3 regions of the Kocuria sp. SM24M-10 genome follow, and region 1 is predicted to be linked to each of the others. Evidence: riboswitches for the same ligand, from Rfam matches in the RefSeq annotation. Region 1 holds a riboswitch; each other region holds the start of a gene.

Region 1 (5,410 bases):
AGGTGCTCGTCCCCGGTCCAGTGCGTGTCCCAGACCATCTCCACCAGCTGCCGGCGAGAGAGCACCAGCTGCGGGTTGGTAGCCAGACACAGGAGCAGGTCGAACTCGATCCTCGTCAGCGCCACCGGCTCCCCGCCCAGATGCACTTCCCGGGCGGCCTCGTCCACCACCAGGTCCCCGATCACCAGCGCCTGGTCCTGACCCGCCGGCTCCGGGGCGGGGGCGGGCCGGGTGCGCACCCGGCGCAGCATGGCCTGGACTCGGGCCACGAGCTCACGCGGGCTGAACGGTTTGGTCACGTAGTCGTCGGCGCCCACCGACAGGCCCACGATCTTGTCGATCTCGTCGTCGCGGGCGGTGAGCATCAGCACGTGGCAGTCCGAGAAGGTCCGCACCTGACGGCACACCTCGATCCCGTCGATCCCCGGCAGCCCCAGGTCCAGCACCAGCACGTCCGGGGAGAAGTCGCGCACCGCGGCCACCGCCTGGTTGCCGTCATGGCGCACCGCGACCTGAAGGCCGGCCTTACGCAGATACTCCACGACCAGTTCCGCCAGGTCGACCTCGTCGTCGACCACCAGGACACGTCCGGGAGAGGGAATGGACATGACGCCTCCGTGGGTTCGTGGGGGTTGGGACGATTTCCCTGAAATGGAGTCTCCGATCGTGGTTCAGATGACGGATCCTTCACGAGGTTCACCCTTCCTCATTGCGCATCCAATCGTCTGCAGGTCCAGGTTGGCGACCGCTGTCATGGAAGATCTCGAGGTTCCCGGCGCCCCGATCATGGCGACCCACCAGGAGACGGGCGCTTGAGCCCCTTCGCGGGGCTCCTCGTGGCAACCACACGGCTCAGGTCTCCCTGCCCAGATTGGGGCTGGTTTTCCCGCGCCGTGGCCCTGCTCCTGCACATCTGGAGGCAGCCTTCGACGGGGTCCGTGGTGGCCTACGGGTGTCGGAGCGCAATGCACTGGTAGGTGGACACAAGGGCGCGTCCAACTGTGGAAGGCAGGGACATGCCCCCGGCCAGGGCAAAGTGTTGCTGGTGGAGTGTGTCGTGCAGACCACTTGCGTGGAGCGAGCGGGGGACTGGTGTCAGCTTTCTCGGGTGGCGATGGCGGCGTCGTCGACCGGGGACTGCTGCGGGGACTCCGCCGCCAGCTCCGGGTGGTGCAGGTCCAGGGCGGGACGCTCGGAGCGGATCCGCGGCAGCGAGGTGAAGTTGTGCCGCGGCGGCGGACACGACGTCGCCCACTCCAGCGATCCGCCGAACCCCCAGGGGTCGTCCACCTCGACCTTCGTGCCGTGGCGCCAGGTCGTGTACACGTTCCAGAAGAACGGGATCATCGACACGCCCAACAACATCGCCCCGATGGTGGAGATCTGGTTCATCCAGGTGAAGTCGTCCTCCGGCAGGTAGTCCGCGTAGCGGCGCGGCATCCCCGAGACCCCCAGCCAGTGCTGGATCAGGAAGGTCATGTGGAAGCCCAGGAACAGCAGCCAGAAGTGGATCTTGCCGATCCGCTCGTTGAGCATCTTGCCGGTGAACTTCGGCCACCAGAAGTAGAACCCGGCGAACATGCCGAAGACCACGGTGCCGAAGAGCACGTAGTGGAAGTGGGCGACCACGAAATAGGAGTCGTTGAGATGGAAGTCCAGTGGCGGGGACGCGAGGATCACCCCGGTCAGACCACCGAAGAGGAACGTGAACATGAAGCCCAGCACCCACAGCATCGGGGTCTCGAAGGTGATCGAGCCCTGCCACATGGTGCCGATCCAGTTGAAGAACTTCACCCCGGTGGGAACGGCGATCATCATGGTCATGAACGCGAAGAAGCTCAAGAACACCGTACCGGTGACGTACATGTGGTGAGCCCACACCGTCACCGACAGCGCGGCGATGGCGATCGTGGCGAACACCAAGCCCTTGTAGCCGAACAGCGGCTTGCGGGAGAACACCGGGATGATCTCGGAGACGATGCCGAAGAACGGCAGGGCGAGGATGTAGACCTCGGGGTGGCCGAAGAACCAGAACAGGTTTTGCCACAGCACCGGCCCACCGTTGGCGGGGTCGAAAATATTGCCACCGAGGGTGCGGTCCATGCCCAGCGCGAACAGCGCGGCAGTGAGTGGGGGGAAAGCCATGATCACCAGCAGCGAGGTGATGAGCACGTTCCAGGTGAACAGGCCCATCCGCCACACGGTCATGCCCGGGGCGCGCATCGCGATGATCGTGGTGATGAAGTTGACCGCGCCCATGATCGTGCCGAAACCGGACAGGATGAGCCCGAACACCCACAGGTCACCCCCCACGCCCGGGGTGAAGGACGCGTTGGACAGCGGTGCGTAGGCGTACCAGCCGAAGGAGGCCGCGCCCTGCGGGGTGAGAAAGCCGGCGGTGGCGATCAGGGACCCGAACAGGAAGAACCAGAACGCCAGGGCGTTCAGCCGCGGGAAGGCGACGTCGGGGGCCCCGATCTGCAGCGGGACGATGACGTTGGCGAAGCCGACGAACAGCGGGGTGCCGAACATCAGCAGCATGATCGTGCCGTGCATGGTGAACAGCTGGTTGTACTGCTCCTTGGTCTCCAGGATCTGCATACCTGGGGCGAACAGCTCGGCACGGATCAGCAGCGCCATCACACCGGCGATGCAGAAGAAGCCGAAGGAGGAGATCAGGTACATGTACCCGATCGTCTTGTGGTCGGTGGACGTGAGCCAGTTGACGACCATCCGTCCCTTGGACCGCGGCACGACCACCGGTGCAACCGCGGGACGTTCCTCGGCGGTGTACTCGTAGATAGCCATGCGACCTCCTCAGGCCTCCCGTACTTCGAACCTCGGTCACCGTAGCGCACCCAGCGGGGACCCACCGGTGTGAATCTTCCACTGAAATTCCCAGGAATCTCCCCAAATGCTCACCCCTGAACATGAGAGACCAGGCATCATTCCCCGGCACCACAGGACAATTCAGTCCGCGCGGCCGTGGGCCCACCGCCGCGTCCCGTCCCACCTCATCTTCTTTACCGTCGTCTCTTCACGGGAAGATGCCAGATAAGTATCTGCTGAGCATCAGGACTTCATCGAATATTGATTATCTCTATACGTGATCTATACACTCCCGAATCGGATTGTGATTGTTCCGTAATAGACCTGTTATTGTGCACGGTGTGCCGGTTGCTGATCCGCTCGGCATCCCCGTGGCACATCGCCGAGTTCTGCCGGTGCCCGGGGTTCCTGAAGAGAAATCGCTTGGCAGAAGCGGGGAAACCATTTCCGGTCCCGGTGTGCCGGGGCCTTGGGGTTAAGTCGTTCAGAGCGCGTGCGTCCTGAACGGCCGGGTGTCTCCCACCCGAACCCGACAGCTCACCTCGTAGGCAAAGGGAGGAACCCACCCATGTCGCTTTTCAAGCAGAACACTGCCCGCCACCGCGCCGGGACCACCTCGCGCGCCGGGCGCACCACCGCCATCGCCGCCGCTGCTGGTGTGGCCGTGATGGGCTCCATCGCCCCGGCCCAGGCCTACGCCGAGATCCCCGCCGCCTCCGGGTCCTCCTATGCGGCTCCGGCCGCAGGGATGGCCAATCTGGCCTCTTACACCACCCAGGCCCCGGTCACCGCGCAGCCCGCCGACCAGGCCCCGGCCCCGCAGCAGGGCGCCGCCACCTCGAGCGTGAGCCCGCAGTCCACCGCCATCACCGAGATCGCCCCGGCCGCCGGCGGCATCGTGGGCACGGCCATGCAGGGCGTGGGCACCGGCTACGTCTGGGGCGGGACCTCTTTCGGGGCCTGGGACTGCTCCGGGTTCACCGGGTGGGTCTACGCCCAGAACGGCATTGACCTGCCCCGCACCAGTTTCCAGCAGATCGCCGCCGCCACCCCGACTTCCACCCCGCAGCCTGGGGACCTGGTGTCTCAGAACGGTGGCAACCACATCGGCATCTACATCGGTGGCGGCAAGATGGTCTCGGCGCTGAACCCGACCCAGGGCACCTTCGTCCACTCCGTCAACGCCATGCCCCTCGACGGGTACTACACCTACCGCTGAGCCGGACTCGCTGCTGCGGTGGCGGCCGGTCGTTGCCGGACCATCCATCGAGTGTGGAGTGCCCCGACAGGATCCTCGCCGGTGAACCTTCGGGGCACTCCGCGCCTGGATGCAGTCTTGAACAGTCGCGACGATCCTGCCGCCCTGCGCTCGGCAGGGAATCTGTGCGCGGATGTCGACCTTGCTGTACGGCCCCGGAAAGTACGCATGGCCTTGCCTCACCTCCCGCTGGATACGGGCAGCACTCTTCCCGCCCGGCAGGGGCATTGGAGCGACGGCCGCCCGGGGTGCGGTGATGGCTCGGGGGACGGGGATGTCGCAGTGGCGGACGGCACCCCCGTCCGCTCTCACCGTAAGAATGCAAGCTGGACATTGCCCGATCATCCAGGGGAGCCCCATCTCATTTGATACAGCTTCTACTGTACGGTTAGTGCATGAGGATCTTGTCCCCGGTCGAGGTGATGTCTCGCTTCGGCAAAGCACTGGCCGATCCCACCCGGGCCGCGGTGCTGCTGCAGCTGCAGCAGGGCCCGGCGGTGCCTTCGGAACTGGCGGACCGGATCGGGGTGAGCCGTCAGACCCTGTCCAACCATCTGGCCTGTTTGCGTGACTGCGGGCTGGTCGTGGGCGTGCCGGCCGGGCGCAACGTGCGCTATGAACTCTCGGACCCGAAGCTGACCCACGCGCTGGAAGATCTGCTGGGCACCATCCTCACCGTCGAGTCGGTGTGCCAATGCAGGACGCCCGAGTGCGCCGCTGCGGACCGCACCGATGACGCCACCACCCAGGAGATCCCGGCATGAGCGCGGAGCACCACCACGCCCACGCCACCATCGGGCGGCGGGGCAAGCTGGCGGTGGTCTTCGCCATCACCGCCACGATCATGGTCGCCGAGATCATCGGCGCGGTGATCTCGGGCAGCCTAGCGCTGCTGGCCGATGCCGGACACATGCTCACTGACTCGGCCGGACTGCTGATCGCCTTCACCGCTGCGACCTTGGCTCTGCGACCGGCCACGGAGAAACACACCTGGGGTTACCAGCGCGCTGAGATCGTCGCCGCGGCCGCCCAAGCGTCCGTGCTGCTGGCCGTGGGCGGATTCATCGCCGTCGAAGGGGTGCGCCGGCTGTTGGAGCCACCGGAGGTCGAGTCCACGGCCATGCTCTGGTTCGGAGTGATCGGCCTGGTCGGCAACGTCATCGGCCTGGCCATCCTCGCCTCCGGGCGGGGGGAGAACCTGAACATGAAGGCCGCGTTTCTGGAGGTGGCCAACGACGCCCTGGGCTCGGTGGCGGTGATCGTCTCCGCGATCGTCATCGCCACCACCGGGTGGACCCGGGCGGATGCGATCGTGTCCTTGTT
Region 2 (5,410 bases), on a different contig from region 1:
GCAGGGCTCCGCCGTGTGGGTGGCGGTGCTGGCGGTGGTGGCCATCGCGGCCGCCGCCCTGGTCAACCTGGTGGGCAACCGGTGGGTGGAGCGCTCCGCCACGGTGACCGCGGCGGTCAAGATCGTGGGGATCGCCGTGCTGGCGGTCGCGGGCATCCTCGCGGCAGGGGTGTCCTCCCTGGGCAGGCTGTTCACCGCCGCCGACCGCACCCCACCGGAGGCGGGGTGGCCGGGCTTCCTGGCAGGGGTCACCCTGTGCATCCTGGCGTACAAGGGCTTCACCACGATCACCAACCAGGGCGCGGACCTGCAGCAGCCGCAGCGCAACATCGGCCGCTCCATCATGATCTCCATCGCCCTATGCACCGTGCTCTACCTGCTGATCACCGTCGCGGTCACCGGCAGCCTGACCGTGCCGCAGATCGTGGCGGCCCGGGACTACGCCCTGGCCGAGGCGGCCGAGCCGATGTTCGGCGCCTGGGGTGTGACGCTGACCGTGGTGATCGCCGTCGTCGCGACGCTGTCGGGACTGGTCGCGAGCCTGTTCTCGGTCTCGAAGCTCTACGACATGCTCCGCGACATGGGCCAGGCCCCCGGGCTGCCGGGGCAGGAGGGTCACCAGTCCCTCTACATCACGGCCGGGCTGGCGATGCTGATGGCCGCGTTCTTCGACCTGTCCCAGATCGCCTCCCTCGGCGCCATCCTGTACCTGGCCATGGACATCGCCATCCACCTCGGCATCCTGCGCCACCTCAAGGACGATGTCGGGGCCAAGCCCTGGATCCCCGGGATCGCGATCCTGCTCGACGCCGCGGTGCTCGTGCCGTTCGTGCTGCTGAAGGCCCAGTCGGACCCGTTCACCCTGGTGGTCACCGCCGTGGTGGCCCTGATCATCGTCGTCGCACAGTGGGTCGTCGTCCGCCGGCGCGACGGGGCGAACAGCACCGGGCAGCAGCCCCACACTCACCCCTGAAGCCGGTCGCGCGACCGGCTCACGGTGAGGGGCCCGTCGGTGGACGGGCCCCTCACCATGAGCGTGCTCGTTCAGTTCTGGCCGGCCAGCCAGGTGCGGAAGTCCGCGATCTGCGCCTGTTGCGCGGTGATCCCAGCGCTGGAGGCCACCCGCAGCTGAGCATGATCAGCGCGGGACTGCAGCTCGAGGAACTCGACGATCCCGCCGTTGTGGTGCGGGATCATCTTCTGCACGAAAGCGACGTCGAAGTCCTCGCCAGCCTCAACAGCGGCCAGTTCTTCGACCATCATCCGGGTCTCCTCCTCCAGGATCTTCATCTCCTCCTGTGCTTCCTCCGGGGCCTGAGCCTTGGCCTCTTCCGGGGTCAACCCGTACCACTCCTCCAACCAGGTGGTGAACTGGTCGATCTGGTGCTGCTGGCTGGCGATGATGTTCTCCGCGTGGGTGCGGATGTCCGGGCTGGTCCCGCGCTCGAGCTCCAGCTGGGCCATCTCGATCGCGGCCTGGTGGTGGCCAATGATCTCGGCCAGGAAAGTGACCTCCAGCTGCTCGCCCTCCAAACCGGCCAGGGTCTCACCGAATTCGTAGGCGGTCGGGGAGGTGGGATCGGGGCCGAGCATGTCCTCCGGGGCCTGATCCTGGGCGTGGGACGAGACCGGGGTGGTCACCTGTCCGTGGGCGAACACTGGGGCGCTGGCCCCGCCCCACAGGGCCGTGGCGACGACAACGGTGGAGGCGGCGGCCGCCGTGCGACGGCCAGGGAACTGGATGGAACGCATGATGATGTCTCTCTTCCGCAATGAAGGAGCTCGACCCCGAGGTGCCGGCTCGGTCATCAGCCCCGTACCCTGCGCGTGAACAAACCGCGCGGGCAGAGCTGTACTGAACAAGGGGCGGGGGGAAGAGGGAACCCGCATCCGGGCACGCCCGATCAGCCCATCAGGCTCCTCTTTCACCGACGGAGGCCGGTCATCGGCGTCCGTGGGTCAGCGCGAGTCTGGGCTCAGCCCAGGGAGGCGACCAGTGCCGCACAGGCGGCCTCGCAGCGACGGCAGGCCTCAGCACAGATCCGGCAGTGCTCGTGCATGTCCGCGTGCTGCTCGCACTCATCAGCACACGCCTTGCACGCCATCTGGCAGACCCGGATCGCGTCCAAGGTGATGTTCGCGTCGTAGCCGGTGTGCCGGGAGAGCACCCGCCCGGTGGCCTCGCACAGGTCCGCGCAGTCGAGATTGGTGCGGATGCACTTGGTCAGCTCGGCGACCATGTCCTCGGACAGGCAGGCATCGGCACAAGCGGTGCAGGTCTGGGCGCACTCGAAGCAGGCCTCGATACAGGCCGCCAGCTTGCCCTGGTCCACTCCCCCGAGGTCCTTCGGGTAGGTCTCCAGCATCGCGCTCACGTGATGGGTCATGGCTTGCTCCTTCGTCGGTTCGGTCGAGGAGACGAACCGGCCGGAGCCAGCCCGCCATGTCATCGACAGTAAACTGCCGATTCTGTGTGACGCGACCCGAAAGCTTGAAGATTTGATGAAGATCAACGCCTCAAGAATCCGCGATCCCGCCTCACTACCTGGCCTCTACATCGGTGCAGCGGGCTGAATATGGAGATTTCATGAAGAAACCCTGCCCTAAGGCCTCGGAAGGGCACTTCCGAAGCCCTCCCAAACTGTGAGCCACCTTGAAAATCCTCCCCAACAATCTTGGTGCTGGCCCGGCCCGCGCTGAAGACTGCGCATGGTTGCAGAGCCCTGTCGCTGTCGGCTGCGTCCAGCGAAACGCGCGCCACCATGCCATGTGTCCTAGTCAGAGCGCTTTGAAAGACCGGTGTGAGCTACGCGACGGGTCCTGCTGCGTGACGGTTTCACTTCCTCGGGGCGTATTTTTCCGAGGCCGGAATCACAGCTTCCCGCTCCCGACTGAGGAGAGAATCCAGGCCGTGACCTAAACGTGACACTTTCGTTATGGATGGGCTACTGTCCACTGTGTGCCGATGACTGATCCGGTCGGCGCCCTCGTGCACATCGCCGAATTCTGCCGGTGCTCGAGGTTCCTGAAGAGATATCGCTTGGCAGAAGCGGGGGAACCATTTTCGGTCCCGGTGATCCGGGGCCTTGGGGTTAAGCCGGCAGAGCGCGTGCGCTCTGCCGGCCGGGTGTCTCCCACCCGCATCCGACAGCTCACCTCGTAGGCAAAGGGAGGAACTCACCCATGACTGTTTTCAAGCGCCACGCTGCCCGCCACCGTGCCGAGACCACCTCTCACGCCGTGCGCAACACCACGATCGCTGCCACCGCCGGTGCGGTGCTCATCGGCTCCATCGCCCCGGCCCAGGCCTACGCCGAGGTCCCCGCAGAGACCGCCCCCGCCTACGCGACCCCCGCGTCCGCACTGACGACTTACACCTCGGCGGCCTCCCAGCCCGCGGCCGCCCCGCAGACCGTCTCCACCGCCTCTTCCCAGGCCCCGGCCGCGCCCGAGCAGGCTACATCGGCCGTGGCGGTGTCCACCCAATCGGCGGACATCACCGAAATTACCGGCGCCTCCGGGATCGTGGGCACAGCGATGCAGGGAGCCGGCACCGGTTACGTCTGGGGCGGCACGGACTTCGGCGCCTGGGACTGCTCCGGCTTCACCCAGTGGGTCTACGCCCAGCAGGGCATCGACCTCCCCCGCACTAGCCAGCAGCAGTGGGCGGCCGGCACCCTGACCACCGACCCGCAGCCTGGCGACCTCGTCGTCCAGAACGGCGGGGCCCACATCGGGATCTACCTTGGTGGCGGCAAGATGATCTCCGCGCTGAATCCCACCCAGGGCACCTTCGTGCACAGCGTGAATGCCATGCCGACGGTCGGCTACGTCACCTTCCGCTGAGCCAACCCTCCGTCCGCCACGAATGCCGCTCGTGGCGGGCGGCGGGTGTGCCCCCCACCTGATCAGCATCCAGGATCGGTCGGTCAGAACCGGAGATGCCTGCACCCATCCACCGCCGGGGAACACCCCGATCTGGCCGCCTGATGGGCCCGCTCTTGAAGGTTCAGTGAAGATCTACCGCCCAGCCCTCCCAGCCCGGCGAAGCCAGCTGCGGCGGGGCTACCGTGGATGGATCGGTCCGCCTCGACCCGAGGCTGAACAGAGCAAACACCACGATGTGCAGGTCCAGTACGGGCTGCTGCGAAAGAGAGATTCGTCATGACGTCGACGTTCAAGCACCTGGCCGCCGGGACGGCCCTGGCGCTGGCCCTCAGCGGTGCCGGGGCGACCGCGGCGGTCGCGTCCCCGACGCACCAGCCTGCCTCCGCCTCCGCACAGACGGGCGCTGAGCGGCACATGAACCACGACCGCCACTTCGCCGTGATGATGGTCCCCCACCACCAAGGTGCCACCGACATGGCCGAGCTGGCCCTGCAGAAGTCCGAGCGTCCCGAAATCCGTGACCTGGCGGAGAAGATTATCGAGGCCCAGACCGAGGAGATCCAGCAACTGGAAGCAGCGGCCCAGCGGCTGGCCGCCGAGAACACCCCGGGACACCACCACCATGGACACGGCCACCACCACGGCCACGGGCACCACGTCCACGGCCATGGCCATGGCGGCCATGGCCAGAGCATGAATGCCGACATGCAGGGCGCCATGATGGGCGAGATGGACGGCATGGACGGCATGGACGGCATGAGCCTCGAAGAGCTGGCGAAACGGTCCGGGGATGAGTTCGACAAGGCCTTCCTCGAAGAGATGATCGCCCACCACCAGATGGCTCTCGAGATGGCCGAGATGGAGCTGCAGATGGGCACCGACCCCGAGTTGCGAGCCATGGCGGAGAAGATGATCGAGGACCAGCAGGCGGAGATCGAGCTCATGCAGGGCTGGTTGGAGGAGTGGTTCGCGGCCTGATCCAGGACCACGAGCTGGGCCGTCATCGACTGGAACGGGCCGACACCGGGATGTCATGGTCCCCGTCGACCCGTTCCAGCCAGTCCAGTCCAGTGCGGTGATCCCCGACGCGGCACCCGATGGGCGCGCACCCTTCGCGCAGTCAGCAGCACCCCGAACGGTCACCGACCAACCGTAGGTTTGGCAGCACCGCGCCCTCTTGCCTCAGGACACGGCCCCCCTCCCCCTCGCCTGGGGTCCTGTTCCTCCAGCGCGCGCACCGTCACCGAGATGGCCGAGACCACCGGAGTCCCCTCGCCCGGTGGTGGTGGCCGGATCCCGGCCGTGTTGCGTCTGTCCGGGCTCGTGGAGGGGCGACACGCGATCTTCTCAGTGTCCGATATCCCTCTCATCGGCCCGGTGCAGGGGATCGTTAGCCACAGCGACCACCGGTTCACCGGTGAGCCCGGCCACGACGAGTCCACCCCCCTGTTTCGTTTCCGAGGCCTCAGACACGGTCGCCCTGGGACGCTGGGGCTCGCAGCACAGTGTTCATGTCACAGCG
Region 3 (5,410 bases), on a different contig from region 1:
GCTGCGGGTGCTCGAAGGACTCTGGCACCGGCAGCCGCTCTACCGCACGCCGGCTGCGCAGCGGCGCTGGGGAGCCCGCGCCGCCCGCAACCTGGAGGCCGAGATCCGGCAGCTGCGCACTGCCGCGGGCCGGGGCGCCCCCGCCGACGTGGAGGTCCTCACGATCACGGCGGTGTGCCTGCGCGACGACGACGGCGCCCTGCTCACGGTGCGCAAGCGGGGCACGGACCGGTTCATGCTGGTGGGCGGCAAGCTCGACCCGGGCGAGTCCCCCGCCGAGGCGGCCGTGCGGGAGACGGCCGAGGAGGTGGGACTGGCGCTGCGCCCGGGGCAGCTCCGCCTGCTGGGAGAGTTCGAGGCCCCCGCCGCGAACGAGACCGCCACGTGGGTGCGCTCCACGGTCTTCACCGCGCCCCTCACCGGGCGCCCGGAGGCCCGCGCGGAGATCGAGGAGCTGCGGTGGCAGCCGCTGGACGACGTCTCGCCCGCCGCGCTGCCGGCCGATCTGGCGCCGCTGCTCCGGGAGCACGTCATTCCCGCGCTGCTGGGCCCCCCTGCGGATCGTCCAGCTCGCCCGCGGCGCGGTGCCGCCGGTGGAGCAGGAGCCCGGTGACCAGGCCCAGCACGATGCCGACACCGCCGAAGACGGACAGCCACATGGCGGCGTGGCCGACGAACGCGGCCACCACGAGGCCGACCACGATCCCGGGCACGGCGCCGCCGATCATGCCGTAGGCCATGTAGGCGTACTCACGGTCCAGGCTGGTGCGGGCGTTGCGGCTGAGGTCGGTGGCCATGGGCCCAGTCTATCGGCGCCGGGCGACGCGGGCCGGGCAGTGGCCGGACCGGTCGGCGGCGCGCACCGGGCACGGTGGGCGGGCGGCCGCCGGACGAGCAGCGGGTGCGCGGAACCTGTCTGGCCGACCAGGATCCGCGCACCCGAACCGATGTCCTCGCGTGCGGTCAGCGCACGCGGACGTAGATCGGGCCGGAGCCCACGTTGACGCTGTCGATGACCGTGGTGCCGCCGTTCCAGCCGCCGTGCACGGCCTTGCCGCCGCCGATGTAGACGCCGATGTGGGCCGAGCCCATGCCGCCGTCGGCGTAGTAGACGAGGTCGCCGGGCTTGGCCTGGCCGGCGGAGACCTGCGTGCCGAGGCTCAGATAGGAGGCCGGCCAGCCGTGGTGGTTGATGCCGGCGGCGCGCAGGGCGTTGGTGACCAGGGCCGTGCAGTCCTGGCCGACGCCGAGCTGGCCCAGAGCGGCCGAGGAGATGGTGGCGCCCTTGCCGGAGGCGGAGCTCTGCGGGGCGACGGTGCGCTCGGCCGCCGGGGCCGCCTGGACGGCCGGCTTCGGCGCAGGGGCCTGCTTCACGGCCGGCTGCGGGGCGGCCTGCACGGCGGGGGCGGCCGGCTGCGGGGCCGGGGCGGGCTTCGGGGCGGCCACGGGCTTCGGGGCGGCCACGGCCTTCGACGCCGGCTGCGCCACGGGGGCCACGACAGGGGCGGCCTGCACGGCGGGGGCGGCCGGCTGCGGGGCCGGGGCGACGACCGGCTGCGCCGCCGGCGTCGCTGCCGGCCGCTGGACGGTCTCGCGGGCCTCGGGCTCCGCCTTCTTCTCGGCCGCCTTCTTCTCGTTCTTCTCGGCCTGCTTCTTCTCGGACTCGTCCTGGGCCTTCGTCACGTGGGCGACCGGCGCGAGGGAGACGGTGGGGGCGGCGGACGGGGTCGCCGCGGCCACGGCGGACAGCGGGGCGTCGGCGGCGGCCTCCTGGGCCGGGGCCTCGTGCGCGGAGACGGTGGTGGCCAGCGCCAGGCCGGAGAGGGCGGCGACGGCGGCCACGGTGCGGGCCCGGCCGGTCAGGAGGGAGGCGACGCCGGTCGAGGAGTTCAGGTCACGAGTCATGGGGGTTTCAGCAGGCTTTCTGGAGGGCCGGGCGAACCTGCCGGGAGACTGCGGTGACAGCACGGATCACCCCGCGCGCAGGCGCGCGGGGTGATCGATCTCCGGCAGCGCGGCCGTCCGGATGCGGAGGGCCGCGCACGGCGGGGGGAACGGAGGAGGGCGTCCGAAGGCGGACGGGGCGCACGGCGTCGGGGAGGACGGATGTGCGGGGGGGGGGGACCCGGGAGTGCGGGTCCGGGTGGTCCGGGAGGGACCGGGTGCCTCCCGCGGGGACCCTGGGGTCTCCGCGGGAGACGAGCCGGATCAGCCGATCCGGTAGTAGCCGTCGAGCTGCATGGCGTTGACGGAGTGGATCTGCGTGCCCTGCGAGGGGTTCAGCGCCGAGATCATCTTGCCGCCGCCGATGTAGATGCCCACGTGGCCGCCACCGTTCTGGGAGACGAGGTCGCCGGGCTGCGGGTTGGACACGGGGGTGCCGGCGGCGAACTGGGCCCAGGTGGTGCGGGGCAGGTCGATGCCGTTCTGGGCGAAGACCCACTGGGTGAAGCCGGAGCAGTCCCAGGCGCCGAAGGCGGTGCCGCCGTAGACGTAGCCGGAGCCGATGCCCTGCTGGGCGGTGCCCACGATGCCGCCGGCGGCCGCGGTGATCTCGGTCGTGGCGTTGGCCTGCGGGGTCACGCTCGCGGTGGAGACCGCCGGCTGCGCGGCGGGGGCCGGGGCCTGGTAGGCCGGGGCGGCGGGCTGCGCGGCGACGGGGGCCTGGTAGGCGGCGGGGGCCGGGGCCTGGTAGGTGTAGGAGGCCAGCGAGGCGGCGGCCGGAGCCGGGGCCGAGTAGGCGGCACCGGAGGCCGCGGGTATCTCGGCGTAGGCCTGGGCCGGGGCGATGGAGCCGACGATCGCGGCGCCGGCGGCGGCGGCGATCGTGGTGTTGCGCACGGCGTTCGAGGTGGTCTCGGCGCGGTGGCGGGCGGTGTTCTGCTTGAAAATAGCCATGGGTGTGTTCCTCCCTTTGCCTACGAGGTGAGCTGTCGGATTCGGGTGGGAGACACCCGGCCGCGGAGCGCATGCGCTCCGGCGACTTAACCCCAAGGCCCCGGATCACCGGGACCGGAAATGGTTCCCCCGCTTCTGCCAAGCAGTTTCTGTGCATGGGCCCCGGGCACCGGCAGAATTCGGCGATGTGCACGAGGATGCCGATCCGACCAGTGATCAGCACGGGTTGAACAATACATGACCGGTTACGGAAGTGTCACGTTTTGATCACGGCCGATCACGGAATTGCATCTCGGACCGGACGAAAACCTGTGGATTATGTCGTTCCGGACTATCAGTGCGATCCGGCCGCGCACGGTGGAGCGAGGGTCCGGGCACCCCTGAACCCGCGGCTCACCAGGGCATTCGCCGCCGGCGGGGCACGGTCCGGCCGAACTGGCCGAAAGTGCCTTGTGAACGTCCCCACAAGGGTGGCCGGGTCTCGCGCAGGGCCCCGTGACCTGTCTCGTGACCTGTCCCGTGACCTGCCCCCGGGCCGGGCACGACCCGACGGGCGCTCAGACGGCGAGGACCCGGATGGCCCCGGCCGTGCGCAGGTCGATCTCCGCGGACCGGCCGGTCTCGGCGACCTCGATCCGCACCCGCTGGCCCTCCACGCGGGCCCGAACGACGGCCCCGGTGAGCACGCCGACGTCGCTCAGCACGCCCAGCAGCGCGGCGTCGGCCTGCACCACCTCCGGCAGCAGCGCCACGGTGTGCGTCGCCTCCGGATCCGCGCGGGCGGCCTCCAGCAGGGAGGGGTGCCCCGCCGCCGAGGGGCTGTCCTCGACGCCCAGTGCGGCCAGGCCCGGGATCGGCGTGCCGTACGGGGAGTATCGGGGGCTGTGCAGCAGGTCCACCAGCCGCCGTTCGACCTGCTCGCTCATCACGTGCTCCCAGCGGCACGCCTCGTCGTGGACCTGGGCCAGGTCCAGTCCGATGACGTCGGCCAGCAGCCGCTCCGCCAGACGGTGCTTGCGCATCACCTGCACCGCGCGTTCGCGGCCCAGCTCGGTGAGCACCAGGGAGCGGTCGGCCCCCACCGTCAGCAGTCCGTCGCGCTCCATCCGGGACACCGTCTGCGAGACGGTGGGCCCGGAGTGGTCGAGGCGCTCGACGATGCGCGCCCGCATGGGCGTGATGCCCTCCTCCTCGAGCTCGAGCACGGTCCGCAGGTACATCTCCGTGGTGTCGATCAGATCGCTCATGCCTCAGTCATCCTTCGTCCGGCCGTCCGTCCCCGGGGATCCCGCCCGGTCCGGTCTTCCCGCACGAGCTTAGTCCGCGGTCCCCTGCCGCGGAGGGGACCGGGCCGCGGCGGGGCCCGGGTCCGGGTGGGGCAGAATGGGCCGGGGCCCGGCCGTGCACGCCCCTGCACCACCGCCGCGCCCGCCGCCCGCCGCACGTCCGTCATGAGGGAGCACCCGTTGTCCGCACACGTCACCATCCCCCCGCACCTGCTCCCGGCCGACGGCCGGTTCGGCGCCGGGCCCTCCAAGGTCCGCCCGGAGCAGGTCGAGGCCGTCGCCCGGGCCGGGGCCGGGCTGCTCGGGACCTCCCACCGGCAGGCCCCGGTCCGGCGGCTCGTGGGCTCGGTGTGCGAGGGCCTGGCGCAGTTCCTCCGTCTGCCCGAGGGCCACGAGGTCCTGCTCGGCCTCGGCGGGGCCACCGCCTTCTGGGACGCCGCCGTCTTCGGGCTGGTCGAGGCCAAGGCCCAGCACCTGGTGTTCGGCGAGTTCGGCGCCAAGTTCGCCCAGGCCACGGACGCCGCGCCGTTCCTGGAGGCCTCCTCGGTGGTGGAGTCCCTGCCCGGCACCCGTCCGGAGCCGCGGGCGGAGGACGGCGTGGACGTCTACGCCTGGCCCCAGAACGAGACCTCCACCGGGGTGGCCGCCCCCGTGCTCCGGCCCGCCGGCATCGCGGACGAGGCGCTGGTGCTGGTCGACGCCACCTCGGCGGCGGGCGGAATGGCCGCGGACCTCTCCGCGGCGGACGTCTACTACTTCTCCCCGCAGAAGAACCTGGGCTCCGACGGCGGGCTGTGGCTGGGGGCCTTCTCCCCCGCCGCGATCGAGCGGATCCAGCGGATCGGCGCCTCCGGGCGCTGGGTCCCCGACTTCCTGAAGCTGACCACGGCCCTGGAGAACTCCCGCAAGGACCAGACCTACAACACCCCGGCGCTGGCCACGCTGGTGATGCTGGACGAGCAGCTGCGCTGGCTCAACGACCGGGGCGGCATGGCCTGGGCGGCGGCCCGCACGAAGGAGTCCTCCGACCTGGTCTACGCCTGGGCCGAGGCCTCCCCCTTCGCCGCCCCCTTCGTGGCCCGCCCGCAGGACCGCTCCACGGTGATCACCACGGTGGACTTCGACTCGGGCGTGGACGCCGCCGCCGTGGCCGCCGTGCTGCGCGCCCACGGCGTGGTGGACGTGGAGCCCTACCGGAAGCTGGGGCGCAACCAGCTGCGGATCGC

What was found. A riboswitch is a leader RNA that binds a small molecule or an ion and turns the genes downstream of it on or off. The one in region 1 is predicted to bind cyclic di-AMP.
Region 2: another riboswitch for cyclic di-AMP. It lies ahead of ABL57_RS22660 (C40 family peptidase); the one in region 1 lies ahead of ABL57_RS18060 (C40 family peptidase).
Region 3: another riboswitch for cyclic di-AMP. It lies ahead of ABL57_RS03420 (C40 family peptidase); the one in region 1 lies ahead of ABL57_RS18060 (C40 family peptidase).

The regions. Positions count from the first base shown of each region.
Region 1 covers NZ_LDNX01000148.1:30,345-35,754, forward strand. Annotated here, with positions in the region: gene ABL57_RS18050 (response regulator transcription factor) at 1-608, opposite strand, end outside; gene ctaD (cytochrome c oxidase subunit I) at 1,096-2,808, opposite strand; cyclic di-AMP (ydaO/yuaA leader) riboswitch at 3,200-3,392, shown strand; gene ABL57_RS18060 (C40 family peptidase) at 3,398-4,048, shown strand; gene ABL57_RS18065 (helix-turn-helix transcriptional regulator) at 4,483-4,851, shown strand; gene ABL57_RS18070 (cation diffusion facilitator family transporter) at 4,848-5,410, shown strand, end outside.
Region 2 covers NZ_LDNX01000072.1:10,121-15,530, reverse strand. Annotated here, with positions in the region: gene ABL57_RS08700 (APC family permease) at 1-973, shown strand, start outside; gene ABL57_RS08695 (DUF305 domain-containing protein) at 1,045-1,752, opposite strand; gene ABL57_RS08690 (four-helix bundle copper-binding protein) at 1,977-2,387, opposite strand; cyclic di-AMP (ydaO/yuaA leader) riboswitch at 2,988-3,178, shown strand; gene ABL57_RS22660 (C40 family peptidase) at 3,184-3,846, shown strand; gene ABL57_RS08680 (DUF305 domain-containing protein) at 4,165-4,866, shown strand.
Region 3 covers NZ_LDNX01000030.1:5,185-10,594, forward strand. Annotated here, with positions in the region: partial or broken gene ABL57_RS22615 (DUF4031 domain-containing protein) at 1-106, shown strand, start outside; partial or broken gene ABL57_RS22620 (NUDIX domain-containing protein) at 182-613, shown strand; gene ABL57_RS03410 (hypothetical protein) at 531-797, opposite strand; gene ABL57_RS03415 (C40 family peptidase) at 964-1,905, opposite strand; gene ABL57_RS03420 (C40 family peptidase) at 2,209-2,898, opposite strand; cyclic di-AMP (ydaO/yuaA leader) riboswitch at 2,904-3,093, opposite strand; gene ABL57_RS03425 (metal-dependent transcriptional regulator) at 3,456-4,145, opposite strand; gene serC (phosphoserine transaminase) at 4,350-5,410, shown strand, end outside.